Regions from separate parts of the Trichococcus sp. TS_SC_9 genome, predicted to be linked through region 2. Evidence: predicted binding sites of a transcription regulator. Region 2 holds the regulator's gene; each other region holds the start of a gene.
The links. Region 2 encodes CtsR, which represses protease genes until heat stress. Its sites were predicted from a motif close to TTGGTCAAAAAAGGTCAAANA; they were not measured.
Positions count from the first base shown of each region.

Region 1: clpB (ATP-dependent chaperone ClpB) is a predicted target of CtsR. The motif match lies at 3,600-3,620, and genes of this name have one in related genera.
Region 3: clpP (ATP-dependent Clp endopeptidase proteolytic subunit ClpP) is a predicted target of CtsR. The motif match lies at 2,298-2,318, and genes of this name have one in related genera.

Region 1 covers NZ_CM149591.1:2,789,000-2,799,646, forward strand. Annotated here, with positions in the region: gene floA (flotillin-like protein FloA) at 1-162, opposite strand, end outside; gene AC0J5I_RS13520 (NfeD family protein) at 159-761, opposite strand; gene clpB (ATP-dependent chaperone ClpB) at 921-3,542, opposite strand; gene AC0J5I_RS13530 (metal-sulfur cluster assembly factor) at 3,673-4,017, opposite strand; gene AC0J5I_RS13535 (prolyl oligopeptidase family serine peptidase) at 4,082-4,840, opposite strand; gene AC0J5I_RS13540 (Cof-type HAD-IIB family hydrolase) at 4,873-5,682, opposite strand; gene AC0J5I_RS13545 (hypothetical protein) at 5,719-6,153, opposite strand; gene rplS (50S ribosomal protein L19) at 6,280-6,633, opposite strand; gene trmD (tRNA (guanosine(37)-N1)-methyltransferase TrmD) at 6,800-7,546, opposite strand; gene rimM (ribosome maturation factor RimM) at 7,546-8,061, opposite strand; gene AC0J5I_RS13565 (KH domain-containing protein) at 8,221-8,466, opposite strand; gene rpsP (30S ribosomal protein S16) at 8,480-8,752, opposite strand; gene ffh (signal recognition particle protein) at 8,845-10,257, opposite strand; gene AC0J5I_RS13580 (putative DNA-binding protein) at 10,278-10,625, opposite strand.
Region 2 covers NZ_CM149591.1:1,095,329-1,105,975, forward strand. Annotated here, with positions in the region: rRNA gene AC0J5I_RS05025 (23S ribosomal RNA) at 1-2,198, shown strand, start outside; rRNA gene rrf (5S ribosomal RNA) at 2,290-2,405, shown strand; tRNA gene AC0J5I_RS05035 (tRNA-Val) at 2,417-2,489, shown strand; tRNA gene AC0J5I_RS05040 (tRNA-Lys) at 2,495-2,567, shown strand; tRNA gene AC0J5I_RS05045 (tRNA-Thr) at 2,614-2,686, shown strand; tRNA gene AC0J5I_RS05050 (tRNA-Gly) at 2,696-2,767, shown strand; tRNA gene AC0J5I_RS05055 (tRNA-Leu) at 2,798-2,883, shown strand; tRNA gene AC0J5I_RS05060 (tRNA-Arg) at 2,889-2,962, shown strand; tRNA gene AC0J5I_RS05065 (tRNA-Pro) at 2,981-3,054, shown strand; gene tnpA (IS200/IS605 family transposase) at 3,394-3,840, shown strand; gene AC0J5I_RS05075 (RNA-guided endonuclease InsQ/TnpB family protein) at 3,830-4,981, shown strand; gene AC0J5I_RS05080 (CtsR family transcriptional regulator) at 5,180-5,641, shown strand; gene AC0J5I_RS05085 (ATP-dependent Clp protease ATP-binding subunit) at 5,667-8,153, shown strand; gene AC0J5I_RS05090 (hypothetical protein) at 8,254-8,589, shown strand; gene AC0J5I_RS05095 (helix-turn-helix domain-containing protein) at 8,643-9,542, opposite strand; gene tadA (tRNA adenosine(34) deaminase TadA) at 9,645-10,196, shown strand; RNA gene ffs (signal recognition particle sRNA small type) at 10,238-10,324, shown strand; gene AC0J5I_RS05110 (DUF1905 domain-containing protein) at 10,445-10,647, shown strand, end outside.
Region 3 covers NZ_CM149591.1:2,019,616-2,030,262, forward strand. Annotated here, with positions in the region: partial or broken gene mreB (rod shape-determining protein MreB) at 34-1,005, shown strand; gene AC0J5I_RS09760 (DNA-directed RNA polymerase subunit beta) at 1,087-1,275, shown strand; gene clpP (ATP-dependent Clp endopeptidase proteolytic subunit ClpP) at 1,642-2,262, opposite strand; tRNA gene AC0J5I_RS09770 (tRNA-Arg) at 2,540-2,611, opposite strand; gene AC0J5I_RS09775 (RNA polymerase factor sigma-54) at 2,836-3,930, shown strand; gene AC0J5I_RS09780 (sugar-binding transcriptional regulator) at 4,298-5,335, shown strand; gene gap (type I glyceraldehyde-3-phosphate dehydrogenase) at 5,375-6,376, shown strand; gene AC0J5I_RS09790 (phosphoglycerate kinase) at 6,487-7,677, shown strand; gene tpiA (triose-phosphate isomerase) at 7,704-8,459, shown strand; gene gpmI (2,3-bisphosphoglycerate-independent phosphoglycerate mutase) at 8,459-9,991, shown strand; gene eno (phosphopyruvate hydratase) at 10,086-10,647, shown strand, end outside.

The DNA of each region.
Region 1 (10,647 bases), 1.4 Mb from region 2:
CACCCGCCGCAGTCGCATGCCGACCAGATTCGAAATTTTGACTTTCACTCCCGAAAAGTAAGCCGTGATCCATAGACCAACCGGCACAAAGCGGAAAAATAAAGATAAAAACAGTACGACAAACAATGCAATAAAGATGAGTCCTATCAATCCTTCTGTCATTTTCCATCCAACTCCTTGACTGTAATTTTGACCCCTTCAACCTGGATAACTTGAATCTGTTTCCCTTCAAATATAATCTTCCCGTCACTGACTACGTCGAGCACCACATCTCCGATAGAGACTTTGCCCGCAGGCCGCAGCGTCGTCGTTGCTGTACCGGTCATTCCCAAGAATTCGGAATAGTCTTTGCTGGACGAATACCCGCGCTCACGATTCAGGGATGTATCCAAAATCAATTTGCTGCGGTCCGGCAGGAATTTATAGCCTTTTTTCAACAGCACAGATGTCGCTATCCCGGAAAAGATGATCGCCAAACTGACATCCAGCACACTTTCCAAAATACGCTCATTGTTCAAAAACAGGCCTGCCACGACCATCAGGAAACCCGCGATCCCCACCAACCCAAAATCGGGTATGAACAATTCAACCACCAACAACATGATCCCGAACAGGAACAACAACAAAGTCAGCCAGTTACCGCTTCCGAAATACAGGAAATACAACAAAAAACTTAGGATGGCCGCACCTCCGAAGACATAATATCTCGAAGTGAACAGCATAAAAACCAGACACAGAAATCCAATAACCAAAAACAGCAAAATGAACGCCTCCTTCGGCTTTGTTCCGATAAAAGCAATAAACGGCCACACTCGTGAAGTTAAAAATAAGAAAATTTATATTATCATTTTACCGCAAATACAAAAATAACAAAAGGAAATCCCTTTCAGGACTTCCTCTCTGCGTACTGACTTGTCAAATTATTGTTGAAATTCAGCGAGATCGATGGTCTGGAATCCGACCTGATTGCCCACCAACGTCACCGTCACCGCCTGATTTTCATGGATATCGCCCTTTATGATGGCACGCGCCAAGGGATTCTCGATCTCAGCTGAGATGAATCTTCTGAGCGGCCGAGCGCCATAAATTGGATCGTAAGCATTATCTGCTATCCAGGCTGCAACCTCATCAGAAACGGAGAGCTGGATCTGTTTGTCCGCCAGCCGGCCGGATAGTTCCTTGACCATTTTGACGATGATCTTTTTGACGTCCTCTTTACTTAATGGCGTAAAGAGGATGGTATCATCAATCCTATTCAAAAATTCAGGCTTGAACGATCCTTTCAATACTTTCATGACTTCATTGGCCACTTCTTCCGGAATCGTACCATCGGACTGGACGCCTTCCAACAGGAGCTGCGATCCAATGTTACTGGTCATGATCAGAACGGTGTTTTTGAAATCGACTACGCGCCCCTTCGAATCGGTCAAGCGCCCATCATCCAATACTTGCAGCAAAATATTGAATACATCCGGGTGGGCCTTTTCGATTTCATCCAAGAGAATGATCGTATAGGGACTTCGGCGGACCGCCTCCGTCAATTGGCCGCCTTCTTCGTAGCCGACATAGCCAGGGGGCGCCCCGATGAGTCGAGAAACCGAAAATTTTTCCATGTATTCGCTCATATCGAGCCGCACCATATGTTCATCGGAGTCGAACAAATTTTCCGCCAAAGCTTTCGCCAATTCCGTTTTCCCGACCCCTGTAGGCCCCAGAAACAAGAAGGATCCGATCGGACGGTTAGGCGACTGCAGACCGGCACGCGAACGCAGAACGGCATTCGTGACGCTTTCCACCGCTTCCTCCTGGCCGATGACCCGTTTATGCAGCGTTTCCTCCAATTTCAGGAGTTTGTCCCTTTCGCCCTCAACCAGCTTCGTCACCGGGATGCCGGTCATCCGTCCCACAACTGTTGCGATTTCGTTCTCGGTCACTGATTCCTGGACAAGATTGCCTTCTTTATTCCTGCGGGTTGCATTCTCTTTTTCGAGAGCCGCCAATTCCTTTTCCATCTGCGGGATGCTGCCGTGGCGCAAAACTGCTGCCCGTTCCAGGTCATAGTCTGCTTCCGCATCCTCCAACTGCCTGCGCGCGTCCTCCAGGTCCTCCCGTTTGGCACGCAGCTTTTCGACCTCTTCCTTTTCGTTGCCCCATTTCATGCGCAATTCGTTTGATTCTTCGCGCAGATCGGCCAACTCGACTTGCAGCGTCGCCAATCTTTTCTTGCTCTGATCATCGGATTCCTTCTTCAGGGCCGCTTCTTCTATCTCCAGTTGCATCAGTTTGCGGCTCACTTGATCCAACTCGGTAGGCATCGAATTCATTTCCACTTTTATGTTTGCGCACGCCTCATCGACAAGATCGATTGCTTTATCGGGCAGAAACCGGTCAGTGATGTAGCGATCGGATAAGGTCGCTGCCGCCACAAGGGCATTGTCATGGATGTTGACGCTGTGGTGGATTTCGTACCGTTCCTTCAACCCCCTTAAGATGCTGATTGTGTCGGCGACTGTCGGTTCTTTCACCAATACCTTCTGGAATCTCCGCTCCAAGGCCTTGTCCTTCTCCAGATTTTGGCGGTATTCATCCAAAGTAGTCGCTCCGATACAGTGCAATTCACCTCTCGCCAGCATAGGTTTCAGCAGATTGCCGGCATCCATGCTCCCCTCGGTTTTCCCTGCCCCGACGATCGTATGGATCTCATCAATGAAAAGGATGATGCGGCCGTCGCTTTTCTTCACTTCTTTCAATACCGCTTTCAGGCGTTCCTCGAATTCTCCGCGGTACTTGGCTCCCGCAATCAATGAGCCCATATCCAACGAAAAGATCGTTTTGTCCTTCAGGTTATCCGGCACGTCTTTTTTCACGATCCGCTGGGCCAAGCCTTCCACGATGGCGGTCTTGCCGACGCCCGGTTCGCCGATCAGTATCGGGTTATTTTTTGTTTTGCGCGATAAAATGCGGATGACATCCCTTATTTCTTCGTCCCGGCCAATGACCGGATCTTGTTTCCCACTCCTGACCGCCTGCACAAGGTCTATGCCATACTTTTCCAATGCTTCATACTGATCTTCCTGATTCTGCGAAGTCACTCGGTCTCCACCTCTCATATCCTTGATTTTTTCGGCGATGATTTTTTCAGTCAGGCCTTGATTTGCCAGAAATTTGGTCAATGGATGATTTTTCAGTGTCATCAAACTCAAAAGTACTGTATCCGTGGAGATGAAGTCATCCTTCAGCTCCGAACGCTTGCGGTCGGCTTCCAAAAAAAGGTTGTACAGATTCTGGCTGAATGTTTGTCCATACTGTACAGAAGTCCCTTCAATCACTACTGATTTGTCCAGTTCCTTATCAACGGCCGATTCAAATGCATCGACTGCAACCCCTGAATCAATATAAAAATTACGCGCAAAACTATCCGGCTGCAGAAATATTTTCCACAGATGCGCGACATCGATGGTCTGGTGCTTGCGCACCATGGCGATGCGTTGCGCTTCCGCAATTGCCTCCTGCAGTGCTGTCGTCATTTTTTCCATTTCCATGTTAGTACCTCCTCGAAATTCTACTGCTTTGGCGCTTTATAGGACAAGTATACGACCATGGTCAGAATTGGTCAAATTATAACGTAAAAAAAAAGAGCAACAAAGGAAATTTCCTTTGTTGCTCTTCTCATCATCGGATTCCAAGCGCGATGCGTGCATATCGGGACATTCTGTCTGTTGTCCAGGCAGGGTACCAAACCAATTTCACTTGCGTTTCGGTTACTTCAGGAACGCTTTTCAAAGCACGGTGAATTTCATCGGTGATGACATCCGCCAATGGGCAGCCCATCGTTGTCAGCGTCATTTTGATCAGGCAGAACCCATCCTGTTCCAACTCCACTTCATAGATCAAACCCAAATTGACGATATCTATTCCTAATTCAGGATCTATCACTTGCTCAAGCGCCGCTAAGACGCGTTCTTTTATGCTATCCAATTCTTCTTGCGAATATTGGGGATTTATTTCTTCAGTCATTGCATACACCTCTAACCTTTCAGGATTAATTTGATGATAACAGTTTGTGCGCAGAAATTCAATGTTAATATACGTTCCCCAAAAATACAGCCATTTCCTCAAAAATAGCGTAAGGAACCCGATGCCCTGCGCCTTCTGTGGTACGGAAGCAAATGTTCTCCGCAAAAGCTTCCTCGCTGATGGAGTTGACGAACTGAGCCATCTGTTGGTACGGAACGCTTTCGTCGGCTGTGCCGTGCCAAATGTAAAACGGCGTGTCCACGAGCGACTCCGGATGTTCTTTGAGGCTCAGGCTTTCAAAAGGCGCCATCAAGGATTTGACTTTCTCATCATCAATCGGCGGCAAGCCTTCCACCCAGCGGGACTTCAATGCCCAATAGGATAACCCAATAGGATCCGGACTGCCCATCAGGCAGGCTGCCGAATGGATCCATGGATATTGCGTCAAGGCGATGCAAGTGGTGATGCCTCCCATCGAAAGTCCTGTGACCGAAACCTTGTCTCTTTTTGCCAATCCCGCTTCGACGTAAAACGCTACAAGATCAGGAAGTTCCTTGATGTTTTGCAGGACTACCGACCAGAATTCTGCTGCCGGTTCACCAGCATAGGCTTCATCTTTGCGTTCACCATGACGATAGGCATCTGGAATGACAACCCGCATGCCGTTGCTGGCTAATGCATAGCCCGGCTCCAAACCTCTTTCCTTTTGGTTCGTGATACCATGGTAAAAGAACGCGAGCGGAATAGTCTTGTTTTTCTTGTCTTCCTCTACGATTTCCAGAATTGGTATATTATTTATGATTTTTCTTTCGATTACGATCAATTGGATCCCTCTTTTTCAGCTCTGATTGGCTGCTATAGGCAAAAATATTTTTCCAGATAGATGGCTAAGCCATCCTCATGATTCGTATGCATCGTTACATCGTCGGCAATACTCTTTAATGCCGCAATCCCATTCTGCATGACGACACCATGTCCGGCAAAGCGAATCATTTCCATATCGTTATCCTCGTCACCAAAGGCAAGAATATCTTCCCGCTTGATGCCGTAGTTATTAGCGACCACTTCAACGCCAAGCGCTTTTTGGACACCAGCGGATACGATCTCAAGACAAGGCATCGTGCCACCCCATGTGCGGATTTCAATGGAATTCCCATAACGCGCCAAAATCCGGTCACGGATGGCTTCCAAATTTCGTTCCTCCGAAAATACATTCATGGAAGTAGGATTTTCCGACAGCGTATCCTTAGAAGTGATTTGCGTCGCCAGCAAATTTTTAGGGAAATATTCGTTGGCAGGCAACGTTGCGGTGGATGCAAAAAGTTTATTTTTGCCTTCTACACAGATGAAGTCGATTCCCATCTCTTCACGTTGTTCGATCAGATCCATCGCAAAATCTTTGTTGAGCGTCTTATGGTAATAATTGATCCAGTTGCTGTCATGGGGATTATGGCATAAGGCACCGTTGAAGTTCACCAACGGTGTGGTCATCTTGAGCGTCTCATAAAATTCTTTGCTGTTTCTGTAAGGACGGCCAGTTGCGATCATAACCAGGTGATTATCTTTTTGTAACCTTGCCAGCACATTTTTGGTCCGATCGCTCAACAACGACTGATTGTTGAGTGTAGTTCCATCCAAATCTAAAGCGATTAATTTTTGTTTCATAATTCCTCCTGCGGTTTCCGCTACAGAGACGAATACTCATTCGATCCCAAGAGACGGAAATTTGCTTTTTAATTCTGCTATCATGACCTTTGCGATATTCGATCCGATCACGAGCATTTCGTATAATGGTTTAACATCCGTTGTCGAGCGGCCCAAAAGTCGAAGGAAAATCTCGCCATCCCCCGCCAGGCAAAGTGTATAATAAAAAGTTTTGGTTTGGTTCAATTCATTGATCAGTTCCAACAGGTTCACTTTATCAGCATAATTATTCAGGTAAGCCAATTTTCTGTAGCTGATCTGAAAATCACTTTCGGCCTCATCTTTAGCGATGACTACACCAAACGGCAAGGAATGTTCTTTATCGAGATTGAATTTTCCTTGATACAAATACTGACCATTTTGGATGGGATGACTTTTCAGTGGCATGCCTTTTTCTTGGAATTTTTGATCAAGCGCTGCTAATATCGTCAAAACTATCACTCTTTTCATATATAGTGCTACAAGTATAGCACATTTTTCCCAAGAAAAACGTTTCTCACGGTATACAAAAAAGGTCCGGAACCGAAGTCCAGACCTTTCCGTATGATATGCGGAATATTAACGACGTTTTTCTCTGATACGAGCAGCTTTTCCGTGTAATGCGCGCAAGTAATAAAGTTTTGCACGACGCACTTTACCGAAACGAACAACTTCGATTTGAGCTACACGAGGTGTGTGCAATGGGAATGTACGTTCCACACCTACACCGTTGGAAATTTTACGTACTGTATATGTTTCGCTGATTCCGAATCCGCGACGTTTGATAACTACGCCTTCGAATAATTGGATACGTTCTCTTGTTCCTTCGACTACGCGAGCGTGGACGCGAACAGTGTCTCCTGGACGGAATGTAGGGATATCACTACGTAATTGTCCTTGTGTAATTGCTTCAATCAATGGTAATTGACTCATGTTTTTTTCTCCTTCCAACCGACATTCATACACAATCATTCTGCACAGCGGAATATCGTATTATGGAGCAGTCTCTCTGCTCACCTGTAGAATTCTACCACAATAATTTTGACGTGTAAAGTATTTTTCGTTTACATTGTTTGAATTTTAAAACGCACTATTGCGCTTAATTATCAGCCTTTTCTTCCAGCAGTATCTCCGCCAACCAGGCTTGCTGTTTTTTTGACAAAGTAATCTTTCCCAACATTTCCGGACGTCTCAGCCAGGTTTTGCGCAAAGATTCTTTTTCTTGCCAATCAGCGATTTTTTGGTGGTTGCCGCTGAAAAGCACCTCAGGGACGACATCCCCCCGGAAATCGCGCGGTCGCGTAAATTGTGGATGCTCGAGCAAGCCGGTCGAGAAAGAATCCGTCTTGTTCGATTGTTCATTGCCCAATACTGCCGGCAACAGCCGGACTGTAGCGTCGATCATGACCATCGCACCCAGTTCGCCTCCGGTCAGAATATAATCACCGATCGAAACTTCATCCGTTACGTGTTGCTTGATACGTTCATCGAAACCCTCGTAATGGCCGCAGATGAAGACAAGGTGCTCTTCTTCGGCAAACTCTTCCGCCAGTTCCTGATTGAAGGTTTTTCCGGATGGATCCAAAAGGACAATCCTTTTTTTGGTTTCAGGCGACTGGACCTCGATGTCCGTCAGCGCGTCCACGATCGGTTGCGCCCGCAGCAACATGCCTGCTCCGCCGCCGAAAGGATAATCGTCGACGGAATTGTGTTTGTTTTCGGAATAATCGCGGAAGTTCGTGCAAGTGATCGAAACACGCCCGCTCTCGATCGCCTTTCCGATGATTGACTCGGATAAAGGGCCTTCGAACATCGCCGGAAACAATGTCAATACATCTATCTTCATCAGTCCATCATTCCTTCTAGAATGTGGATTGTGACTTGTTTATCTTCCAAAGATACCTTTTCCACTACGGAAGCGATATACGGAACCAATAAATCTTTACGGCCTGGTTGGGATACAACCCACACATCATTCGCCCCAAGCGGCAAGATTTCTTTGATGATACCCAATTCTTCGCCGGCATCACTGACGACGGACAATCCGATGATCTCATGATAATAGAACTCATGATCCGAAAGGTCCTCCAACTGTGTTTCGGAAACCCGCAGGATTCCCCCTCTGAACGGCTCGACCTCTTCGATCCGGTTATATCCCTCGAATGTCAGCATATTGAAATTCTTGTGAACGCGGTGGCTGGCTACCTTCAGAGTGATTGGCTCACTGTTTTCGCGGAACAAGTAGAGCGTAGCCCCTTTTTTGTAGCGTTCATCCGCAAAATCAGTGCTGGAAATGACACGCACTTCACCCTTAAGCCCTTGCGTGTTCACAACTTTTCCTACATCATAAAATTTTTCCATTTTTCACCTCTCCTTACATAAATCGCACTGTCAACGTTTCTGTACATAATAAAATAGAAGGGATAAGTGCTACAATTGTATCATCATCCGCTTCTATCTATTCGCTATTAAGTTAGGCATCCACCGAATGGAAACGACCGGATCCGCAATTGAAGCGGATTATTCGGCCCCTTCGATCACAAGGCGGACACGTTTTGTGCCTTTGGTTCTGACACTGTATACAATTGTACGGATCGCTCTGGCGACACGTCCCTGTTTCCCGATCACACGGCCGACATCCTCGACATCAAGATGCAAGTGATATTCCATGAACTCACTTGTCTCTTTGATTTCGATGGACATCTTATCATCGTGGACGATCAAAGGTTTGACAATTGCCAGGATTAAATCTGAAATTTCAGGCATTTAAACCACCCTTTTATTTAGCTAACTTAGAGTCGTGGAATTTTTTCATAATACCTTGTTGAGAAAGTAAGTTACGAACTGTATCAGAAGGTTGTGCACCTTCAGCTAACCATTTCAAAACTAACTCTTCGTCAAATTTAACTTCAGCTGGTTCAACAACTGGATTGTATGTACCTACTTTTTCGATGAAACGTCCATCACGTGGAGAACGTGAATCAGCTACAACGACGCGGTAAAAAGGGTTTCTTTTAGAACCCATACGTTTTAAACGAATTTTAACTGCCATTTATATAACACCTCCATATATCTATATCTCACATTTTTATATATTACCAGTTTTCCATTTGCTTGTAAAGTGTTTTCTCTTTACACTTGAAATTATTTTTTCTTTTTCTTCTTTTTGTTCATCCGTCTGGCCATTTGCTGCATGGCCATCTTGCCCATCTTGCCTTTCGGGCCTTGTCCAAGGAGACCTTCCATCCCTGCAAAATTGCCTTTGGACATCTTGTTCATCATTTCCCTGGATTCGTTGAACTGCTTGATCAGACGGTTGACTTCCGCCAATGATCTTGCGGAACCTTTCGAGATCCGTCTGCGTCTGCTCTGCGACAGAAGCTCAGGGTTTTCGCGTTCAGCGGGCGTCATCGAAAGCACGATTGCCTTCATGTGGGCCACATCTTTGGGATCGATCTTCATTTTGTCCAGTCCCGGAACGTTGCTCATGCCCGGAATCATCTTCAGGAGGTCTTCAAGCGGCCCCATGTTGGTGACTTGATCCATCTGCTCGATGAAATCATTGAAGTTGAAGGTATTCTCACGGATTTTCTCAGCCATTTCTGCCGCTTTTGTCTCATCAAAATCTTGTTGCGCACGTTCGATCAGCGTCATCAGATCGCCCATGCCCAGTATTCTGGAAGCCATGCGTTCAGGGTAGAACGGTTCAAAGTCTTCCAGTTTTTCGCCTTGACCCGTAAATTTGATTGGCTTACCGGTTACGGAACGGATGGATAGCGCAGCCCCACCGCGTGTGTCCCCGTCCAATTTGGTAAGGATGACACCGGTTATGCCGAGCTGTTCATTGAAGGATTGCGCCACATTGACGGCATCCTGTCCTGTCATCGCATCTACCGTAAACAGGATTTCTGTGGGATTGACGGCAGCTTTGATGTTCTTCAACTCTGTCATCAGCACCTCATCCACGTGCAGTCGGCCAGCCGTATCGATGATGACCAGATCGCGTCCATCGAGTTTGGCTTGTTCAACTGCCTGCTTCGCTATATCGACCGGATTTGCTTCGGTACCCAATGCATAGACCGGGAAATCCAATTGTTTGCCCAATGTCTGCAACTGATTGATCGCTGCTGGACGATAGACGTCGGCTGCGACCAGCATGGGGCGTTTGTTCTCTTTTTTCTTCATGTAATTGGCTAGTTTCCCGGCCGTGGTGGTCTTACCTGCACCCTGCAGGCCGACCAGCATTACGACAGTCGGTGGCTTGGCAGAAAATTGGAATGGTTCCTGCTGCCCGCCCATCAATTCCGTCAGTTCTTCGTTGACGATTTTGATGACTTGCTGTGTCGGCGAAAGCGACTCGAGCACATCAGAGCCCAACGCTCGTTCATTCACTTTTTTGACGAATTCTTTTACGACTTTAAAATTCACGTCAGCTTCCAGCAAAGCCAGACGTACTTCACGCATCATTTCCTTCAGATCGGCTTCCGTAATTTTACCTTTTTTGCCGATTTTGGTCATCGCACCTTGGAGACGCTCGGATAACCCTTCAAATGCCATATTTGCCACTTCCTTACTGTTTATTCGTCTTTGTCATCCAGTTCTTCCAGATTGTTGATCAAGCTCTGCAAAGTTCTGTCTGCGGGATATTTTTCTTCGGCATAGTTCGCCAATTCGTCCAATTTTTTGTTTCGAAGGCTATAGTTTTGCGCCAATTTCAATTTCTGTTCATAATCCATCAGAATTTTTTCGGTGCGCTTGATATTATCGTACACTGCCTGCCGGCTGATCGCGAATTCTTCGGCGATTTCGCCCAACGAATAGTCATCGCCATAATACAAAGAAAGATAGCCTTTCTGTTTGTTCGTCAACAGGACATTATAGAATTCATAAAGAGTATTCATATTATTGGTTTTTTCCAGTTCCATCAGAATACCTTCCTTCTCGTAC
Region 2 (10,647 bases):
CCAAGTGACCTACCCATGTCCAGGTTGAAGGTGCGGTAATACGCACTGGAGGACCGAACCCACGCACGTTGAAAAGTGCGGGGATGAGGTGTGGGTAGCGGAGAAATTCCAATCGAACTTGGAGATAGCTGGTTCTCTCCGAAATAGCTTTAGGGCTAGCCTCGGATATGCGAATCATGGAGGTAGAGCACTGTTTGGACTAGGGGCCCTTCTCGGGTTACCGAATTCAGATAAACTCCGAATGCCATTGATTTAGATCCGGGAGTCAGACTGCGAGTGATAAGATCCGTAGTCAAAAGGGAAACAGCCCAGACCACCAGCTAAGGTCCCAAAGTATCTGTTAAGTGGAAAAGGATGTGGGGTTGCATAGACAACTAGGATGTTGGCTCAGAAGCAGCCATCATTTAAAGAGTGCGTAATAGCTCACTAGTCGAGTGACCCTGCGCCGAAAATTTACCGGGGCTAAACAGATCACCGAAGCTGTGGATGGAACCTTCGGGTTCCGTGGTAGGAGAGCGTTCTAAGGGCATCGAAGCCAGATCGTGAGGACTGGTGGAGCGCTTAGAAGTGAGAATGCCGGTATGAGTAGCGCAAGACGGGTGAGAATCCCGTCCACCGAATAACTAAGGTTTCCTGGGGAAGGCTCGTCCTCCCAGGGTTAGTCGGGACCTAAGCTGAGGCCGATAGGCGTAGGCGATGGACAACAGGTTGATATTCCTGTACCAGTTGCTTTTGTTTGAGCGATGGAGGGACGCAGGAGGCTAAGGAATGCACACGATCGGAAATGTGTGTCCAAGCAGCAAGTCTGAGAACGAGTGAAATGCTTTTTCTCTTAAGGACAAGCTGTGATGGGGAGCGAAATTTAGTAGCGAAGTTCCTGATGTCACACTGCCAAGAAAAGCTTCTAGTGAGAAAGTAACTGCCCGTACCGCAAACCGACACAGGTAGTTGAGGAGAGAATCCTAAGGTGTGCGAGAGAACTCTCGTTAAGGAACTCGGCAAAATGACCCCGTAACTTCGGGAGAAGGGGTGCTGACCGCAAGGTCAGCCGCAGTGAATAGGCCCAAGCGACTGTTTATCAAAAACACAGGTCTCTGCAAAATCGAAAGATGACGTATAGGGGCTGACGCCTGCCCGGTGCTGGAAGGTTAAGAGGAGAGGTTAGCGCAAGCGAAGCTTTGAATTGAAGCCCCAGTAAACGGCGGCCGTAACTATAACGGTCCTAAGGTAGCGAAATTCCTTGTCGGGTAAGTTCCGACCCGCACGAAAGGCGTAACGATTTGGGCACTGTCTCAACGAGAGACTCGGTGAAATTATAGTACCAGTGAAGATGCTGGTTACCCGCGACAGGACGGAAAGACCCCATGGAGCTTTACTGCAGTTTGATATTGCGTGTTTGTATCACATGTACAGGATAGGTAGGAGCCAATGATACCGGGACGCCAGTCTCGGAGGAGGCAACGGTGGGATACTACCCTTGTGATATGACCACTCTAACCCGCTGCTCTTAGCGAGCAGGGAGACAGTGTCAGACGGGCAGTTTGACTGGGGCGGTCGCCTCCAAAAATGTAACGGAGGCGCCCAAAGGTTCCCTCAGAATGGTTGGAAATCATTCGTAGAGTGTAAAGGCAGAAGGGAGCTTGACTGCGAGACCTACAAGTCGAGCAGGGACGAAAGTCGGGCTTAGTGATCCGGTGGTTCCGCATGGAAGGGCCATCGCTCAACGGATAAAAGCTACCCTGGGGATAACAGGCTTATCTCCCCCAAGAGTTCACATCGACGGGGAGGTTTGGCACCTCGATGTCGGCTCATCGCATCCTGGGGCTGTAGTCGGTCCCAAGGGTTGGGCTGTTCGCCCATTAAAGCGGTACGCGAGCTGGGTTCAGAACGTCGTGAGACAGTTCGGTCCCTATCCGTCGCGGGCGTTGGAAATTTGAGAGGAGCTGTCCTTAGTACGAGAGGACCGGGATGGACACACCGCTGGTGTACCAGTTGTTCTGCCAAGAGCATCGCTGGGTAGCTATGTGTGGACGGGATAAACGCTGAAAGCATCTAAGCGTGAAGCCCCCCTCAAGATGAGATTTCCCATCACTTTAAGTGAGTAAGACCCCTGAGAGATGATCAGGTAGATAGGTTGGGAGTGGAAGTACAGCGATGTATGGAGCGGACCAATACTAATCGGTCGAGGACTTAACCAATTTTTAAAAGATGAAAACTCAAGCGGTGTTTTCGGGTTCCCTTTAAATTTGTAGATTCAGTTTTGAGAGAACAACGTTCTCTTGAAAAATGTGCGGTGACGATGGCAAGAAGGTCACACCTGTTCCCATCTCGAACACAGAAGTTAAGCTTCTTAGCGCCGATTGTAGTGAAGGGTTTCCCTTTGTGAGAGTAGGACGTTGCCGCGCATTTATATTATGGAGGTTTAGCTCAGCTGGGAGAGCGTCTGCCTTACAAGCAGAATGTCGGCGGTTCGATCCCGTCAACCTCCATTCATGAGTTATTAGCTCAGTTGGTAGAGCATCTGACTTTTAATCAGAGGGTCGCAGGTTCGAGCCCTGCATAACTCATTCATCATTCTTGCGATAATGATGGAACAATTAAATATAATGAGACGCCGGCTTAGCTCAGTTGGTAGAGCATCTGATTTGTAATCAGAGGGTCGAGGGTTCAAATCCTTTAGCCGGCATCCAAAAATGCGGAAGTAGTTCAGTGGTAGAACATCACCTTGCCAAGGTGGGGGTCGCGGGTTCGAACCCCGTCTTCCGCTTTTTTTTTTTTTAATGGCTATTGTTTTTTAGCCGGGGTGGCGGAACTGGCAGACGCACAGGACTTAAAATCCTGCGGTGAGTGATCACCGTATCGGTTCGATTCCGATTCTCGGCACTTACGCACCCATAGCTCAATTGGATAGAGTACTTGACTACGAATCAAGCGGTTACAGGTTCGACTCCTGTTGGGTGCATTTTCACATAATTATTACCGGGAAGTAGCTCAGCTTGGTAGAGCACTTGGTTTGGGACCAAGGGGTCGCAGGTTCGAATCCTGTCTTCCCGATAAATAAAAATAGACGCAGAAATCATTCCGATGGTTTCTGTGTCTATTTTGTTTATCGGGATATATTGCCGTTTTTTCTCTTTCAGTATATAATGAGGAACATTCTCGATAATTCTGTTGGAAATGTTGAGGGAATACGCTGTTGTAGAGGCAATAGAGAGCAGTGTGGATGGGTTATCAGCTTTCTTGACTAGTTTGCCGCAAACGTCCTCGGATAGCCCTTTCTGATTAATTGGGCGAAAAACCCGGCATTTTAATGCCGAGATGAAAGCCTTTTTTTGTTTCATATTTTTTGGTGCTTACATATGGTGGCGGTATAATGTAGTCAGAGGTGATAACATGACTGACAAAAATCGTTTCACGCATGGTCGGACTTCTGTCTTTCGTTTGGACTACCATATTATTTGGCGGACCAAATACCGCAATCCGGTCCTGTTCGGAAAAGTCGATTCTGACCTCAAACAGATTCTGTCGGAAATAGCGAGCGAATATGGATTTGAAATCCAACACATGGAAATCGGTTTCGATGACCATGTCCACTTGTTGGTGTCTGCGCCGCCGAAATTGTCCGTTACAAACATCGTCCGTTGGCTGAAAGGTATCAGCGCAAGAAAACTGTTCCAGTTGCACCCAGAACTGAAAAATTCTTACTGGCTGGCCGAAGGCAATCGGCACCTTTGGGCGCCGAGTTATTTTGTTGAAAGTATCGGCACAAGCAACGAACAGGCAATCGCCAAGTATATTGACGACCAGCGGATAAAGGAGGCGAAAGACAATGAAACTTAAAGGCATCAAAGTGAAGTTGCTGCCGAATCAGGCCCAAAAGGACCAGATCGACATCAATATCCAACTTCGCCGGTTCATCAAAAACAAGATGCTGGATATGCAGCAGGCACGCTACAAAAACGGCGGTCAATACGTCAACAAATTCGGCATGAACTACCTCATCAAAGTGTTGAAACTCGAATTTCCGTTCCTGAAACAGGCCGAAAGCACGTGTCTGGAATATGCCTGCGCCGATTTGGATCAGGCGTATCAGCGCTTCTTCACTGGCCAAAACAAACATCCGAACTTCGAAAGCCGTAAACGTCCGCACAACAGTTACAAATCCAAATGCATCAACCAAAACATCCAAGTCGCGGATAACCATTACATCAAGCTGCCGAAACTCGGTTTGGTCAGGGCCTACGGCCTTGAACGGATTCGCGGTCAAATCAAGAACGCTGTTATCCGCAAGGAGCCGACCGGCGCCTATTCCGCGACAATCCAAGTGGAACACGAACCTGTTCTGTTGCCCAAAACCAACAAAGAAGTCGGCATCGACCTGGGCATCACCCATTTGGCGATCCAGTCCGACGGATTCAAGCTGGAAAACAAGAACTTTGAACGTTCCTTGGCAAAAAAACGCCGCAGCTGGGAACGTAAGTTGGCGCGCCGGCGCACGCAGGCTTTGGTCAAAATCAAGGAAGCCGAGACGGCCGGCGTCGAACTGGATCTTTCGGAATTCAAAAACGTCCAAAAAGCCAAACAGATGGTGGCCAAACTCAATCGCAAAATTGCTAATCAAAGCGAATACCACCTGCAGAAGTACACGACCGATTTGGTGCGGCACTTTGACCTGATTGTCCTGGAGGATCTGAAAACCAAAAATCTTCTGCAAAACCACCATCTTTCCCGTTCCATTGCGGACGCAGCCTGGGTGAAAATCAAGTCCATGCTGGCGTACAAATGCGACTGGTACGGCAAGGAATTGGTGCTGGTCAACCCTGCCTATACGAGCCAGACCTGTTCGCATTGCGGCGAGAACACCGGCAAAAAGCCGTTGCGGATCCGCACGTTCGCTTGCCCGCATTGTCACACCAAAAACATCGATCGGGACGTGAATGCGGCCATTAACATCCTCGACAAAGCGTTGGCCGAACGTTAAACGGCAAGAGTGTGGGACACGCTTTGGTCCATAGGAATAACCTCTGGCCGGTTGGTTTCCAATCGGTTAAGTCCGTTCCGTTCCCAGAAGCTCAGGCACTTGAGTGCCGAGCAGTCCCCATTTGACAGTTATGTAGGAATAGCATAATATAAACATATAATAGTCAAAATTAGTCAGGGGAAGGGAGGCGTCCATTCCATGCATGGTCAGAACATGTCAGATATCATCGAAGCGTATATCAAAAAGATTCTGAATGCAGAAGAGCAGATTGAAATCAGAAGGAATGAAATGGCAGATCGTTTTCATTGTGTACCTTCACAAATCAACTATGTCATCAATACCCGTTTTACGGAACAGCAAGGCTACTCGGTCGAAAGCAAACGCGGCGGGGGCGGTTATATACGCATCATGAAGGTGAAAATCCTCGATCAAGCAGAATTGTTGGATAAGCTGATCGCGATAGTAGGCGAAAGCATCACCCAGAAAGATGCGTTTGCGGTAACCCAAAATCTATACAGTCGCGGTATCATCACGAAACGCGAAGGAAACCTGATGTTGTCGGTATTGGATAAGTCACTTGCCCCATACACAGGCGAGCACGAAGAAAGAATACGAGCCCTGCTGTTGAGAAATTTTTTGAACAGCTTGCGCTTTGAATAGATAGCCCGTAGAGGAGGCGTTAAAAATGGATGAATTATTTACAGAAAAAGCCAGCCAAGTATTGATGTTGGCAACAGAAGAAGCGCACAAATTTAAGCATCAATCCATCGGAACGGAGCATATGCTTCTCGGACTAGTACGAGAACAAGAAGGCATTGCCGGAAAAGTGTTGCGCGGATACGATATTGATGAGGAAGGAGTCCGCGAAGAGATTGTCCATCTGACCGGTTTCGGCCAAATGAACACGGAAGACTTCAATGCGCCGTTGCCATTTTCTCCTCGGGCAAAAAAAGTCATTATGTATGCGACAAACGAAGCGCACAAATTGGGGGTTCCTTTGGTAGGGACCGAACACCTTTTGTTGGGTTTATTGAAAGAAGAAATTTTGGCAGTCAAAATCATCAAAAATCTGCAGATCGATCCGAATCTGCTGCGTAAATCTCTCTATGAGAAACTGGGCATCAAACAACCGACAAAACCGGATATGCGTTCAGCCAAAAAGACGGAGAAAGTGGAGGAAGGAACGCCAACTTTGGATTCCTTGGCCCGCAATCTGACGGAATTGGCACGGGAAAACCGGATGGATCCGATCGTAGGCCGCGACAAGGAAGTCCGCCGCATCATGCAGATTGTTTCCCGCAGAACGAAGAACAATCCTGTTTTGGTAGGGGAACCGGGTGTCGGCAAGACAGCCATCGTGGAAGGCTTGGCACAGAAAATCGTGGCCGGCGATGTTCCGGATACGTTGGCGAACAAACGCATTATGATGTTGGATATGGGTTCGCTGGTGGCCGGTACGAAATACCGCGGTGAATTCGAGGAAAGAATGAAAAAAATCATCGACGAGATCTACAATGACGGGAATGTCATCCTCTTTATCGATGAGTTGCACACCTTGATCGGCGCAGGCGGAGCGGAAGGGGCGATCGATGCCTCGAATATCCTGAAACCGGCATTGGCAAGGGGCGAACTGCAGACAATCGGTGCTACCACCCTTGATGAATACCAAAAATATATCGAAAAAGATGCGGCGTTGGAAAGACGTTTCGCACCTATCCATATCGATGAGCCCACACCGGAGGAATCGGTTGAGATCATGCGTGGCTTGCGTTCCCGTTATGAGGAGCACCATGGCGTGGAAATCACTGATGAGGCTTTGAAAGCAGCTGTCCAGTTATCCGTCCGCTATATCACTTCCAGAAGATTGCCGGACAAAGCGATCGATCTGATTGATGAATCCGCGGCAAAAGTTCGGTTGGATGTCACCCACGGGGATACGCCGATCGGGAAAATCGAGCTGGAAATCGCTAAGTTGTCGAAAGACAAAGAGGAAGCGATCCTGAATCAGGACTTCGATAAAGCTGCCCGCATCCGCAAACGCGAAATGGCGAAGAAGCAGAAATTCCAAAAAATGGTGGAGCAACAAGCCCAAACGATCACGCACTACGATCTGAAGGTGACTGAAAACGACGTAGCTGAAGTGGTGGCTTTGTGGACCGGAATCCCTGTCAACCAGATGGAGCAGAAGGAAAGCGACCGTTTGATGAGGCTGGAAAAAGTGCTGCATGAACGCGTCATCGGCCAATCCGAGGCGGTCAATGCAGTGTCCCGCGCAATCAGGCGTGCACGTTCCGGTTTGAAGGACCCGAACCGTCCAATCGGTTCATTCCTTTTCCTAGGGCCTACCGGTGTCGGGAAAACAGAGTTGGTGAAAACACTTGCTGAAGCGATGTTCGGGACAGAGGATGCCTTGGTTCGCTTGGATATGTCCGAATACATGGAAAAATACAGCACGAGTCGTCTGATCGGCTCCCCTCCCGGCTATGTCGGTTATGATGAAGGCGGCCAGTTGACGGAAAAAATCAGACAAAAACCCTACTCGGTCATTCTTCTCGACGAGATTGAAAAAGCCCACCCGGATGTCTTCAATATCCTCCTGCAAGTACTAGATGACGGTCATTTGACCGATTCCAAAGGACGGAAGGTCGATTTCCGCAACACGATCTTGATCATGACTTCCAACTTGGGTGCAACGGCTTTGCGTGATGAAAAATCGGTCGGATTCGCGGCGAAGGATCTCAAGCATGATTATAAAGCGATGGAGAAACGCATCCGCGAAGAGCTGAAGAACAGCTTCCGTCCGGAGTTCCTGAACCGTATCGATGAAACAATCGTCTTCCATTCATTGGAGAAAGACGAGTTGCATGAAATCGTCAAATTAATGGCGAACGGCATCGTGAAACGTTTGAAAGATCTCGATATCCATGTGCGAATCACGCCTGCAGCCATTGATGTCATCGCTAAAGCCGGTTTCGATCCGGAGTACGGCGCACGCCCAATCAGACGCGCGATCCAAAAAGAAATCGAAGATAAATTGAGTGAAGAAATGCTGAGCGGTTTGATCAAATTCGGCGATACTGTTACGATTGGTGCCCAAAAAGGCAGTATCCGGATCTCTGTGAAGCCCGCAAAGGCAGAAAGCAAAGATAAAAAAGTGCCGGTAAATTCTTAAGAGCAGCAGGGCCTCATTTGGGAGACAGGGTTATTGTTCGGTTATCGCTTCCGTTTATGTTAAAATATAGTTACGGAAGTTAGAGGAGGGAACCAATAAAATGAAAAATTCTAAAAAGGCATTATTGATCGGTTTGGGTGCTACAGCAGCGATTGCGGCAATTGCGGCAGCTTTGGCATACGAGGAAGAAGCAGTGGACAAAATCGGCTCTTATTTGAACCGTCAACGCATGAAGAGTTTTGTTAAGGACCATCTGAAAGGCAGCCAAAAATTTTTGAAGGCAATCGAAGATTTGACTGATGATGAAATCGACGGATTCTTGCGCGTTGTCGACAGAGCAGGCGATTGGAAAGAATCAGCAATGGACCTATTCTCTGATTTTAAGGACAAAGCCGGCGATGTAAAAGACAGCGTAGGCGATAAGTTGCATAGATAAGAATTGAAAAAGACTGCCGGAACCAGGGGAATCCCTGGTTCTGGCAGTCTTTTTTAGTTGGTGTGAGGACCCGTTACTACAGCGATGGCTAGATAAGCCAAGGCTAGGTCGTCCATGCTCTTCAAGGCCAAGCCGGTCGCATCAAAAAAGCGATCGATCCGGTACTGGAGGGTGTTGCGGTGCAGATAGAGGTCGGCTGCTGCTTTCGACAGGTTCCCTTGATTCTGCCACATGGCTGTGATCAGTTCGTGTGTGCCGTCGACGGAACTGATCGTAGTCTGCAAGGCTTGCAGCACCGGATTTTGGGTTCCAGATTCCGAGATGAAATAAGGAAGCGCGATTGCGGCAAGCGTTATGATCTTGTTTCCTTTGGCAATCGTGCGACTGGCCGAAAATATTTTCCTTTCTTCCTCGAAAAGGAGCGGCAAGCGGGAATCGACAGGCCAGCGCTGTCCCAGATACAAGTCGGTTCGTAGGCTGAAGTCGTCATCCAGAATATCCAGCACTGCAGCCAATTCTTCATCAATACAGTAGGGTTCCGGGCTGTCGAGAATGAAGACACCGTTTTTGCCATTCAAAAAGAAGCATTCGCGGACAAGCGGCAGCGTTTGGCTGAAAGAATCGAGCCACAGTGTCTGGTCGAAAGACCCAGCGTCCTCTTCCCGGTACGAGAGGTTGAACTGGAGCAGTTGGGTCTGCGCCAGTCCGGTCGGAATTTCGGACGTCTGACCCAACAGAAACCGGGCCCAAGGATTCTTCGGGATTTCGGACGTCGTCTGGACCTCGTGGAGCAACAACTGCTTCAAAAGGGCTTTTTCGCGTCCGTTCAGCGTATGTTCAGGGATATGCAACCATTTGTTCTGGAAAGGCAGCGTGAAGTAAGCGGGCCCGAGACTGGCCGCAGTCGTTATCTTGGCTTCGGGGAATAGTTGTTGGAGTTCGTTTTGATTCAAACTTTCACCTCATTTTGTAGGCTGGTTATTTTAGATTTGTAAGGCTTTTCATCCATTTTAGCATTATTATCATTAATTTGCTAAAAAAATATGAAATATGCTATGATTAATGAAGCAAAAGGGACGAGGTTGGGGAAGATGGATGAGTTGAAGGAAGAGTATATGCGGGAAGCCATCAAAGAGGCGGAAAAGGCTGCGGCCATAGGGGAAGTGCCGATCGGAGCGGTGATCGTCTGGAAGGGTGAAATCATCGGGCGCGGCCATAATGAACGTGAAGCGACGAATGATGCGACGACGCATGCGGAAATGACGGCAATTAAGCAAGCCAATGCATTCAAGAAAAATTGGCGGCTCGAGGAAGCCGAACTTTATGTGACGCTGGAGCCGTGTCCGATGTGCTGCGGCGCCATCCTTTTGTCGCGAATCAAGAAGGTCTATTATGGTGCATCCGACCTGAAAGGCGGAACGGCAGGCACTTTGATGAACCTGCTTCAGGATGAACGTTTTAATCATCAGTGCGAGGTCGAACGGGGTGTCCTGGAGGAAGAATGCCGGACGCTGCTACAGGATTTTTTCCGGGCGCTGCGCAAAGAACGGAAGGAAAACAGCCGGAAGCATCTCCGCGAACATATGCAGGAAGAAAACAAAGGCTAGCTTTTTCTTTTTGGCTATGATATGATAAGAAATGCCGAAAGGCCTTATCGCAATGGCGATCTTATGAATTGAGTCAGATCCGGAAGGAAGCAGCTATAAGTAGGTATCGCCATGTGCTATAAGTTAATATAACTTAAATGAAGAAGCAGGATAAACCGTTTTGACGGTTCTCCTGCTTCTTTTTTAAATCGAATCATTTCGAAATTTCATTCAATCTTGGTCGCTCATAATGGAAGAGGAAAAAGACTTTGGAAGAGAAAATAGTGGACAACAAAGAACTTGAACTCAAATATGTATCCGGCAAAGGTGCTTGGACCTATCATATTGAAGTTCCGGACACAAAACAAATCAATGGGCCCTGGGGAAGCATCAAAGTCAGGGGAACCATCGACTGCTATGACTTTGGGGTGATGAACCTGATGCCGTTACGGGATAAAAATGCAATCATGTC
Region 3 (10,647 bases), 920 kb from region 2:
CGCTAAATGATGAATGTTTGAGAGGGGAACAACGTGGCCAGAGATATAGGAATCGATTTAGGTACAGCGAACGTGCTGATTCACGTTAAAGGGAAAGGTATCGTTTTGAATGAGCCTTCCGTCGTAGCAGTAGACACAAAAACCGGAAAAGTTTTAGCAGTTGGGGAAGAAGCCTATATGATGGTCGGGCGTACGCCGGCAAACATCAGAGTGATCCGTCCGTTGAAAGGCGGCGTTATCGCAGACTTTGACATCACAGAAGCAATGTTGACCCACTTTATTGATCGCTTGAATGTAAAGGGCTTTTTGACCAAGCCGAATATTTTGATCTGTTGTCCGACGAACATCACAACAATCGAACAAAAAGCAATTATCCAAGCCGCAGAAAAGAGTGGCGGCAAGAATGTGTATCTGGAGGAAGAACCGAAAGTTGCGGCTGTCGGTGCTGGCCTTGATATTTTTCAGCCGAACGGAAATATGGTCATCGATATGGGTGGCGGAACGAGTGATATTGCAGTCTTGTCATTGGGCGGCATCGTAACGAGCAGCTCAATTAAAACGGCCGGCGATAAACTGGATGCCGACATCATGAACTTTGTAAAAAGAGAACACAAATTATTGATCGGCGAGCGGACAGCTGAAAAGATCAAAATTACAATCGGAACCGCTTTGGAGCCTGAAAAGGAAGAAAAAATGGAAATCCGTGGACGTGATATGGTGACAGGCCTTCCGCGCACCATCTACATCACTTCCAAAGAAATCTACGAAGCGATGCACGAAACCTTGGTGCTTGTCGTGGAACAAGCGAAGGAAGTATTGGAAATGACGCCTCCTGAATTGGCTGCGGACATCATCAATACCGGAATCGTACTGACAGGCGGGGGCGCATTGATCAGTGGAATCGAGAAACTCTTCTCGAGCGAGTTGAAGGTTCCTGTTTTCGCTGCGGAAAAACCTTTGGATGCTGTAGCTTTGGGAACGGGTATTCTCTTGAATAACATTGATCAAAAGAATCGCCCATCCAGTGGGATTTTCGGATTGTTGGCACGATTGATCCAAAAAACCAAAATCAAAAAAGGAAGATAGGTGATCGCTGTGAAATTTGATTTCAAACCTGTACTGTCAACGGTGATGTGGGTTTTGATTTTCATGTTGATGGCCTTCATTCTGTTCGGAGCCGGTCTGATGGTCGGGTTTGGCGTCCTCGGTGACGGCAATCCGATGCTTGTCTTCAGTAAACAGACCTGGGAACATATCTTCAATTATATCCGTTAAGGAAACAAGAAAGGCAGATCGGAACGCTTGCGTTTCCGTCTGCCTTTCTTGTTGAATTTTAGCTGCGCAGGTGCGCTGACGGTTTTTTTTATTCTTCGGCTGTCCTCCGGTGGGCGAAGCCTTCGCCGGAGGACAGGGGCAACTTGGTGAGCGAACTCCCGCGAGGATGGCCTCACAGGAGTACAATCCAGTTTTCACCGGTCTCCTCCGGCGAGCGTATGCCTCGCCTGAGCTACGAACTTGCTTCCGCTGTGGCTGAGCCCCGATTAAAGACGGTCACAGCCTGGCTACCATACTAATGCAATACACAAAAGCGAAGACAATCAGCATCATTCTGCTGATCGTCTTCGCTTTTTTCGCATAATTTTATTTCAATGATTTTGAGTTGACCATGACTTCGTCGATCAAACCGTATTCTTTGGCTTGTTGGGCTGTCATGTAGTTATCGCGGTCGGTATCGCGTTCGATGACTTCCATCGGTTGTCCTGTGCGTTCAGCCAAAATTTTATTCAGGCGTTCGCGGGTTTGCAGGATGTGACGGGCTGCGATTTCGATTTCTGTTGCTTGACCTTGTGCGCCGCCAAGCGGTTGGTGGATCATAATCTCAGCATTCGGCAATGCGAAACGTTTGCCTTTTTCACCGGCAGTCAGCAAGAAGCTGCCCATGGATGCTGCCATACCCATTGCGATGGTCTGAACGTCTGCTTTGATGAAGTTCATCGTATCGAAGATGGCCAAACCAGCAGAGACGCTACCTCCTGGAGAGTTGATGTAGATATAGATATCTTTTTCTGAATCTTGTGCATCCAGGAATAGTAATTGCGCGATGACAGAGTTCGCCGTATAATCGTCGATTGGGCCGCTCAACATGATGATGCGATCCTTCAGAAGGCGAGAGTAGATATCATACGCACGTTCACCACGGGATGATTGTTCGATTACTGTAGGGATTAAATTCATATATGTTTCCTCCTCGTTCGTTTGAATGAACAGTTTTTCTTTACATGGTTTATTTTAACTCATTGGTCAGAAAAGGTCAATTGTAATGTTTGGCCTTTAGCCTCGCGTTTTCTGATGAAATATACCTTAGTCAATCATATCGTTTCAGTCAGCAAATGTCCAAAAATAGATTTTGAAAATATGGATTGGATTCAGGGTGAAGCAAGAAGCAAATAAAAAAATCTCCGCTTCCGCTTGGGAAAGGAGATTTTTTTATTTGTTTTGAATTCAAAGTCCGCAACGTTGATGCATCAATAAAATAGTACGTCTCCTGAGGGAATCGAACCCCCATCTCAAGAACCGGAATCTTACGTGATATCCATTACACCAAGGAGACAAGCAACATCAAAAATTATAACCTATAGCGTGAAAGATAGCAAGCAGGAAATTTATATCAAATCGCACGACAGTTCTGAGGCAGACCCGGATCTACGGGACGCCCATTGATCTCCAGAATCAGCAGCCCCATTGCACTTGAAATTAGCTGCTATACATTGAAAACGATTTCAATAAAAGCTTGTGTGTGATAAAATGATTGTGAAAAGGTAAGGAGGGGTTAATGTGTCAGTTATATCAAGTATGCATATGAATAAGGAAAGCTTGGAGGAATCACTGAGACTCGTTGGATACGATAATGAAGAATTGTTCGCTTACCTTCAACAAAAAGCATTAGGTAATCCTTTAATCGAAGTGAAAATCAATAAAGAATTCGATGAACGCGCTGTAATAGAAAAATCGGTCGTGTATAAGCCAGATAAAGACGATCCGATGGACACTGTTTCCGCTATGGATCAAGTCTATGAAGAAGTGCCTGCGTTGGATACATTCTTATTGGAACAAATCTATGCAAATATGCGGGACACGCCCTTGCGCGAGTTGGTTTTATTTCTCGTGGCATTCATCAATCCAGAAGGATACGTCACCATCGACCTGAAAGAGGCCGCGGAACAGAAGGGTGTGGAACCGATCGTGATGTTGGACGCATTGACGCTGCTGCATCAATTGGATCCTCCGGGTGTCGGAGCCCGAAATCTGCAGGAATGTCTGATGCTACAGACGGAGCGTGATGAATATGCACCGGAAATTGCCTATTATATATTTGAGAATTATTTTATGGCCTTCAGTGACAAAAACTGGCAAGCCATAGCGGACGAGATGGGTGTGGACCTGTCCGACGTGAAGGCGGTATTCGAGTATGCCCAAACTTTAGATCCTACCCCGGGATCAGCATTCGGCGATGACAGTCTCTCTTTGCCCAGACCGGATCTTTATCTGCATCTCGTGGATGGGCATCTGACTGTAAAATACAATGAATTGGCTTCTCCTGTTGTTGTTTTCCAAAAAGAATATTATGAAGAGATGATGCAGCACGAAGATGAGGATGTGCAACAATTTCTGGCAGCGAAGAAAACGGAATGGGAGCAGTTGCGTTCAGCAGTTGCATTCAGAAGAGAGTTGTTGCTTGCGGTGGGAGAATTGATCTGCAGTTTGCAGAAAGGCTTTTTCCTGGATGGCAGGGAATTGGAACTAATTGATGTGACTCGATTGGCTGGGGATTTAGCGATCCCGGTCACTGTCATGCGCGAACAAATATTAGAGAAAACAATCGAAACGGACCGTGGGACATTTTTGTTGCACCAGTTATGCGGTGAATAGGCCGTGAATCGATGATAATAAATGAAAAAGATGCGAAACGCTAAACAATAACGGGACGAATATCGACCATCATCAAAAAGTTGCTGTATCAAGGTTTTCTGAAAGCGTACGACTAAAAGGCAATCGGATTATAGCTTAATCGTGATATATTGAACGAATCTATTTTGAAGGAAATCGAATTTATTTGCCAAAATGCTTGAAACGTCTAGTGTTTACTGTTAAAATAAGCAAGTAAAGACGAGGGAGATTAGACGGATGCAAAAAGTATTTGCAGCCTTATTCCATCTCTCCTGATATGAAATAAACGAGGACCGCCTAAGATTGCAGCGGGGCGAAAAGCGTCCACGTGCAAATGAAGAGGGTTGTTATGGAAGAGTCTATTTCAGTCTTGCAGCAAATAGTCCCGGACATTATGTCAGTCCTTCAAAATCGTTACCATATCATGCGTAATATCCAAATGTATGCGCCAGTCGGGAGACGCGTCCTGGCCGATAAAGTTTCCTTGTCAGAAAGGACTTTAAGGACTGAGACAGATTTTTTGCGGAAACAAGGTCTTCTTTCCAGTTCAAAGAACGGGATGGAATTGACTGAGGAAGGCGAAGACATCTTTCGTCAACTGGAAAGATTCATGCGGTTATTGCTGAATATGAATGCGAAAGAAAAGGCGTTAGCGGATTATTTGAACATTCAGTTTTGTAGGATTGTTCGTGGTGATAGTGATGAAGATGCATCCGTTCTGGATGAAATCGGAAAAACTGCCGCCAAAGAATTGCATGCGTTATTGCCGGCAGGCGAATTTATCGTTGCTGTTGCTGGCGGAAGTACAATGGCACAGGCTGCCGAACATTTTTCACCTGAATTGTCACAGAACCGGGAGTTCATTTTTGTCCCGACACGAGGCGGTTTAGGCGAATCCATGTCGATCCAAGCCAACAGTGTCAGCGATCGTATGGCGCAATTGGTCGGCGGTGAGAACATGGCACTTTTCGTTCCCGATAATTTGAGCGAAAAAGCTTATGCATCAATGAAATCCGAGCCATCGATCAAACATACTTTATCCGTCATGAAAAAGGCAAACTGCTTGTTATATAGCATCGGTAATGCTAAAGTAATGATGGAAAGACGCAGGATGTCGCATGGGTTGATTTCGTCCCTAGAAGCGCATAACGCGGTAGGTGAAGCCTTTGGTTGTTACTTCAATGAGAATGGAGAAATCGTCTATCGATTGTCCCGATTCGGGCTTCAGATTGAAGAAATCGAAAAGATCCCGTACGCAATGGCCATTGCAGGGGGAAGCACGAAAGCCAAGGCTATTAAAGCGTTCATGAAATATGCCCCGCATCAAACATGGCTGATTACGGATGAGGGCGCAGCTAATCTGATTTTAAAAGGGGTAACCCTTTAAAATAAAAATTTTGACTTATCCTAAGGAGGAAATCTCAGTATGACAGTAAAAGTTGGTATTAACGGTTTTGGACGTATTGGACGTTTAGCATTCCGCCGTATTCAAGAAGTAGAAGGAATCGAAGTTGTAGCAATCAATGACTTGACTGACGCTAAAATGTTAGCTCACTTATTGAAATATGATACAACTCAAGGCAGATTCAATGGTGATGTAGAAGTTAAAGACGGATTCTTCACTGTAAACGGAAAAGACATCAAAGTGTTATCACAACGTAACCCAGCAGATCTTCCATGGGCAGAACTTGGCGTAGAGTTCGTATTGGAATGTACTGGTTTCTTCATGAGCAAAGCAGGAGCTCAAGCTCACGTTGATGCAGGCGCTAAACGTGTTCTTTTATCTGCTCCAGCAGGCAGCGACGTTAAAACAATCGTTTATAACGTTAACCATAACGAATTAAATGCTGAAGATGTTATCGTTTCAGGCGCATCTTGCACAACTAACTGCTTGGCTCCAATGGCTAAAGTATTGAACGACGAATACGGAATCATTGAAGGCTTAATGACTACAATCCACGCTTACACTGGCGACCAAAACACTTTGGATGCTCCACATCCTAAAGGTGACTTCCGTCGTGCACGTGCTGCTGCAGCAAACATCGTTCCTAACACAACTGGTGCTGCTAAAGCTATCGGCGATGTATTGCCTGAATTGAAAGGCAAATTAGATGGAGCTGCTCAACGTGTTCCAGTTCCTACCGGTTCATTGACTGAATTAGTTACTGTATTGGAAAAAACTGTAACTGTTGAAGAAATCAATGCTGCTATGAAAGCTGCTTCTAACGAATCTTACGGCTACACTGAAGACGAAATCGTTTCAAGCGACATCGTAGGCATCAACTTCGGTTCTTTATTCGATGCTACACAAACTAAAGTAATGACAGTTGGAGACAAGCAATTAGTTAAAACTGTTTCTTGGTATGACAATGAAATGTCTTACGCTTCACAATTAGTACGTACTTTAGTAGAATTTGCTAGCTTATAAGATCAAGTCTTTCATATAATGAAAGCTGAATCGTAGAAGATAACAAAAGCGGGGAGGCAACGCGCTTCCTCGCTTTTCTTATGTAGATACACATATCAGGAGGCGACGTAATGACAAAGAAAGTTGTAACAGATTTAGATGTAGCTGGAAAAAAAGTATTGGTTCGTGCTGATTTCAATGTTCCGATGAAAGATGGAGCAATCACTAACGACAACCGTATCGTTCAAGCTCTTCCTACAATCAACTACTTGATCGAAAATAACGCAAAAGTCATCCTTTTCTCTCACTTAGGAAAAGTAAAAACTGAAGAAGACAAAGCGAAGTTGAGCTTGAAACCTGTCGCTGACCGTTTGGCTGAATTATTGGGCAAAGAAGTCACTTTCGTTCCTGAAACACGCGGCGAAGCCTTGGAAGCAGCAGTTGCAGCTTTGAAAGACGGAGATGTTTTGGTATTCGAAAACACTCGTTTCGAAGATGTTGACGGCAAAAAAGAAAGCAAAAATGATGCTGAATTGGGCAAATACTGGGCTAGCCTAGGCGACCTGTTCGTTAACGATGCATTCGGTACGGCTCACCGTGCACATGCTTCCAACGTCGGAATCGCTTCTAACCTTGAAAGCGCAGCTGGATTCTTGATGGAGAAAGAAATCAAGTTCATCGGCGGAGCTGTTGACGAGCCTGTTCGTCCATTCGTAGCTATCTTAGGCGGAGCGAAAGTAAGCGACAAAATCGGTGTTATCAAACACTTATTGAACAAAGCCGACAAAGTACTTATCGGTGGCGGTATGGCTTACACATTCATGAAAGCACAAGGCTTGGAAATCGGTAAATCCTTATTGGAAGCTGATAAAGTTGAATTGGCTAAAGAATTGTTGGAGAGCGCTGGCGACAAATTGATCTTGCCTATCGATGCTAAAATGGCTCATGAGTTCGGCAACGATGGAGAAATCACAATCGCTAAAAACGAAGCATTCCCTGCTGACCAAATGGCATTGGATATCGGACCTGCTTCCATTGAGTTGTTCACTAAAGAGCTTGAAGGCGCGAAAACTGTCGTATGGAACGGACCTATGGGTGTGTTCGAATTATCTAACTTTGCTCAAGGAACAATCGGTGTCTGCGAAGCAATCGCTAAATTAGACGATGCTGTAACAATCATCGGCGGCGGAGACTCAGCTGCAGCTGCTATGCAGTTAGGCTTTGCTGATGACTTCACGCACATCTCAACTGGTGGCGGAGCATCTTTGGAATACCTTGAAGGCAAAGAATTACCAGGTGTAGCATCAATTTCTGACAAATAAGCAACCTATCTTAAGGAGTGATTATATTGCGTAAACCGATTATTGCCGGTAACTGGAAAATGAACAAAACAGCTAAGGAAGCACAAGCATTTATCGAGGCTGTAAAAACTAAGGTTCCTGCTTTTGATAAAGTAGAAGCTGTTATTGGATCACCGGCTTTATTTTTAGAAAAAATGGTAGAAGCTACAGAGGGAACTGATTTGAAAGTTGCCGCGCAAAACTGTTACTTTGAAGAAGAGGGTGCCTTCACTGGTGAAATCAGCCCGAAAGCTTTAGGGGACTTAGGCGTCGACTACGTCATTATTGGACACTCTGAAAGACGTGAGTACTTCCACGAAACAGATGAAGATATCAATAAAAAAGCACATGCTATTCTGCGTAATGGTATGACTCCTATCGTTTGCTGTGGCGAAACGTTGGAACAACGTGAATCAGGCGTAACAAACGAGTGGGTATCAGGACAAATCACGGCTGCTTTGAAAGATTTGACTGCAGACCAAGTGGCTAACCTTGTTCTCGCTTATGAGCCAATCTGGGCAATCGGTACTGGCAAATCTTCTACTGCAAAAGATGCGAACGACACTTGCGGCGTAGTGCGCGCAACTGTTGCTACAATCTTCGGACAAGAAGTGGCTGACAAAGTCCGCGTTCAATACGGCGGCAGCGTTAAACCTGAAAACATTGCAGAATACATGGCTGAAGAACATATTGATGGCGCGTTGGTAGGTGGTGCTAGTTTAGTTCCTGATTCATTCTTAGCATTATTGGAGGCTATTAAATAATGAGTAAAACACCGGTAGCAATAATTATTTTAGACGGTTTCGGCTGGAGAAACGAAATGATGGGCAATGCGGTTAAGCTAGCAAAAAAACCGAACTTTGACCGTTATTGGAACAATTTTCCGCATGCAACGATGCTAGCTTCCGGATTTGCTGTTGGACTGCCTGAAGGTCAAATGGGTAATTCCGAAGTAGGACATACAAACATTGGTGCCGGACGAGTTGTCTACCAAAGTTTGACGAGAATCGACAAAGCCATCATCGATGGCGAATTCTTGACGAACGAAGCGCTTGTCGGTGCTTACGATCACGCCAACGATAATGATTCTGCTTTGCACCTTTTCGGTCTGCTTTCTGACGGTGGTGTGCACAGTCATATCAACCATATCATTGCTTTGATCAAGAGCGCAAAAGAAAAAGGCGTCAAAAAACTTTATCTGCATGCTTTCCTTGATGGCCGCGACGTGGATCCACACGCCGCACCAGGCTACATCGAAACAGTGGAAAAAGCGATGGAAGAAATCGGACTTGGCGAAATCGCGACTGTTTCAGGTCGTTACTACGCTATGGACCGTGACAACCGTTGGGAACGTGTGGAATTGGCGTACAATGCCATCGCACACGGCGAAGGGGAAAAATTTGAATCTGCACAGGATGTTGTTAAAGCAAGCTATGCAGATAATAAAACAGATGAATTTGTATTGCCGTCCGTCATCGTCAAAGACGGCGAACCGATCGGAACTTTGAAGGATAATGATTCCATCATCTTCTTCAACTTCCGTCCGGACCGCGCAATCCAACTCTCAAATGCCTTCACTAACGAAGAGTGGACACTATTCGACCGCAAAGAGCGCGCAACAAACGTGAAATTTGTGACGATGACTTCTTACCAAGACACTGTAATCGCGGATATCGCCTTCAAGCCTATCCCGATGACAAACGTTTTGGGTGAAGTTCTGGCGCAACACAAACTTTCGCAATTGCGTATCGCGGAAACTGAAAAATATCCACATGTAACTTTCTTCATGAATGGCGGACGTCACGAGCCTTTTGAAGGCGAAGGACGCATCCTGATCCCTTCACCGAAAGTTGCAACCTATGATTTGAAACCTGAAATGAGCGCTTATGAAGTGGCCGAAGCATTAGTGAAAGAGATCAATGACGACAAATACGACGCCATCATCCTTAACTTTGCGAACCCTGACATGGTAGGACATTCAGGTATGTTAGAACCTACAATCAAAGCAATCGAAGCAGTTGACGAAAACCTGGGAGCAGTCGTGGACGCAATCCTTGCAAAAGATGGTTATGCCATCATTTTTGCTGACCATGGTAATGCGGATACTATGTCCACTGAAGACGGACAACCGCATACTGCGCACACAACTGTACCAGTTCCAGTGATTGTAACGAAAAAAGGCGTTACGTTGCGCACAGATGGCAAACTTGCCGATGTTGCTCCAACTATGCTTGATTTATTGAACGTAGAAAAACCAGCAGAAATGACTGGCGAATCGCTGATCGTTAAAGCGTAAGCAAAACGTTTCAGCTATTGCATAAAGTACGAAAATTGTCTAAAATGATACTTGGTAAGACAAGTAATTCAGCCAACTCAAAGGAGAGAAAACCATGCCATACATTACAGATATTTTAGCTAGAGAAGTATTAGATTCACGCGGAAATCCAACTATCGAAGTTGAAGTTTACACAGAGAGCGGCGCTTTCGGACGCGGAATGGTTCCATCAGGAGCTTCTACTGGCGAACACGAAGCAATCGAATTACGTGATGGCGACAAAGCTCGTTACCTTGGAAAAGGTGTTTTGAAAGCTGTTGAAAACGTAAACGACATCATTGCTGATGCTATCTTAGGTTTCGACGTACGTGACCAATTAGCTATCGACAAAACTATGATCGACTTAGATGGCACTCCTAACAAAGAAAAATTGGGCGCAAATGCAATCTTGGCAGTATCTATCGCAGTAGCTCGCGCTGCAGCAGATTACCTGGATATTCCATTATACCAATACTTAGGCGGATTCAACGCTAAAACATTGCCAACTCCAATGATGAACATCATCAACGGCGGATCACATGCTGACAACAGCATCGACTTCCAAGAATTCATGATCATGCCAGTAGGCGCGCCTACTTTCAAAGAAGCTCTACGTATGGGTGCTGAAGTATTCCACG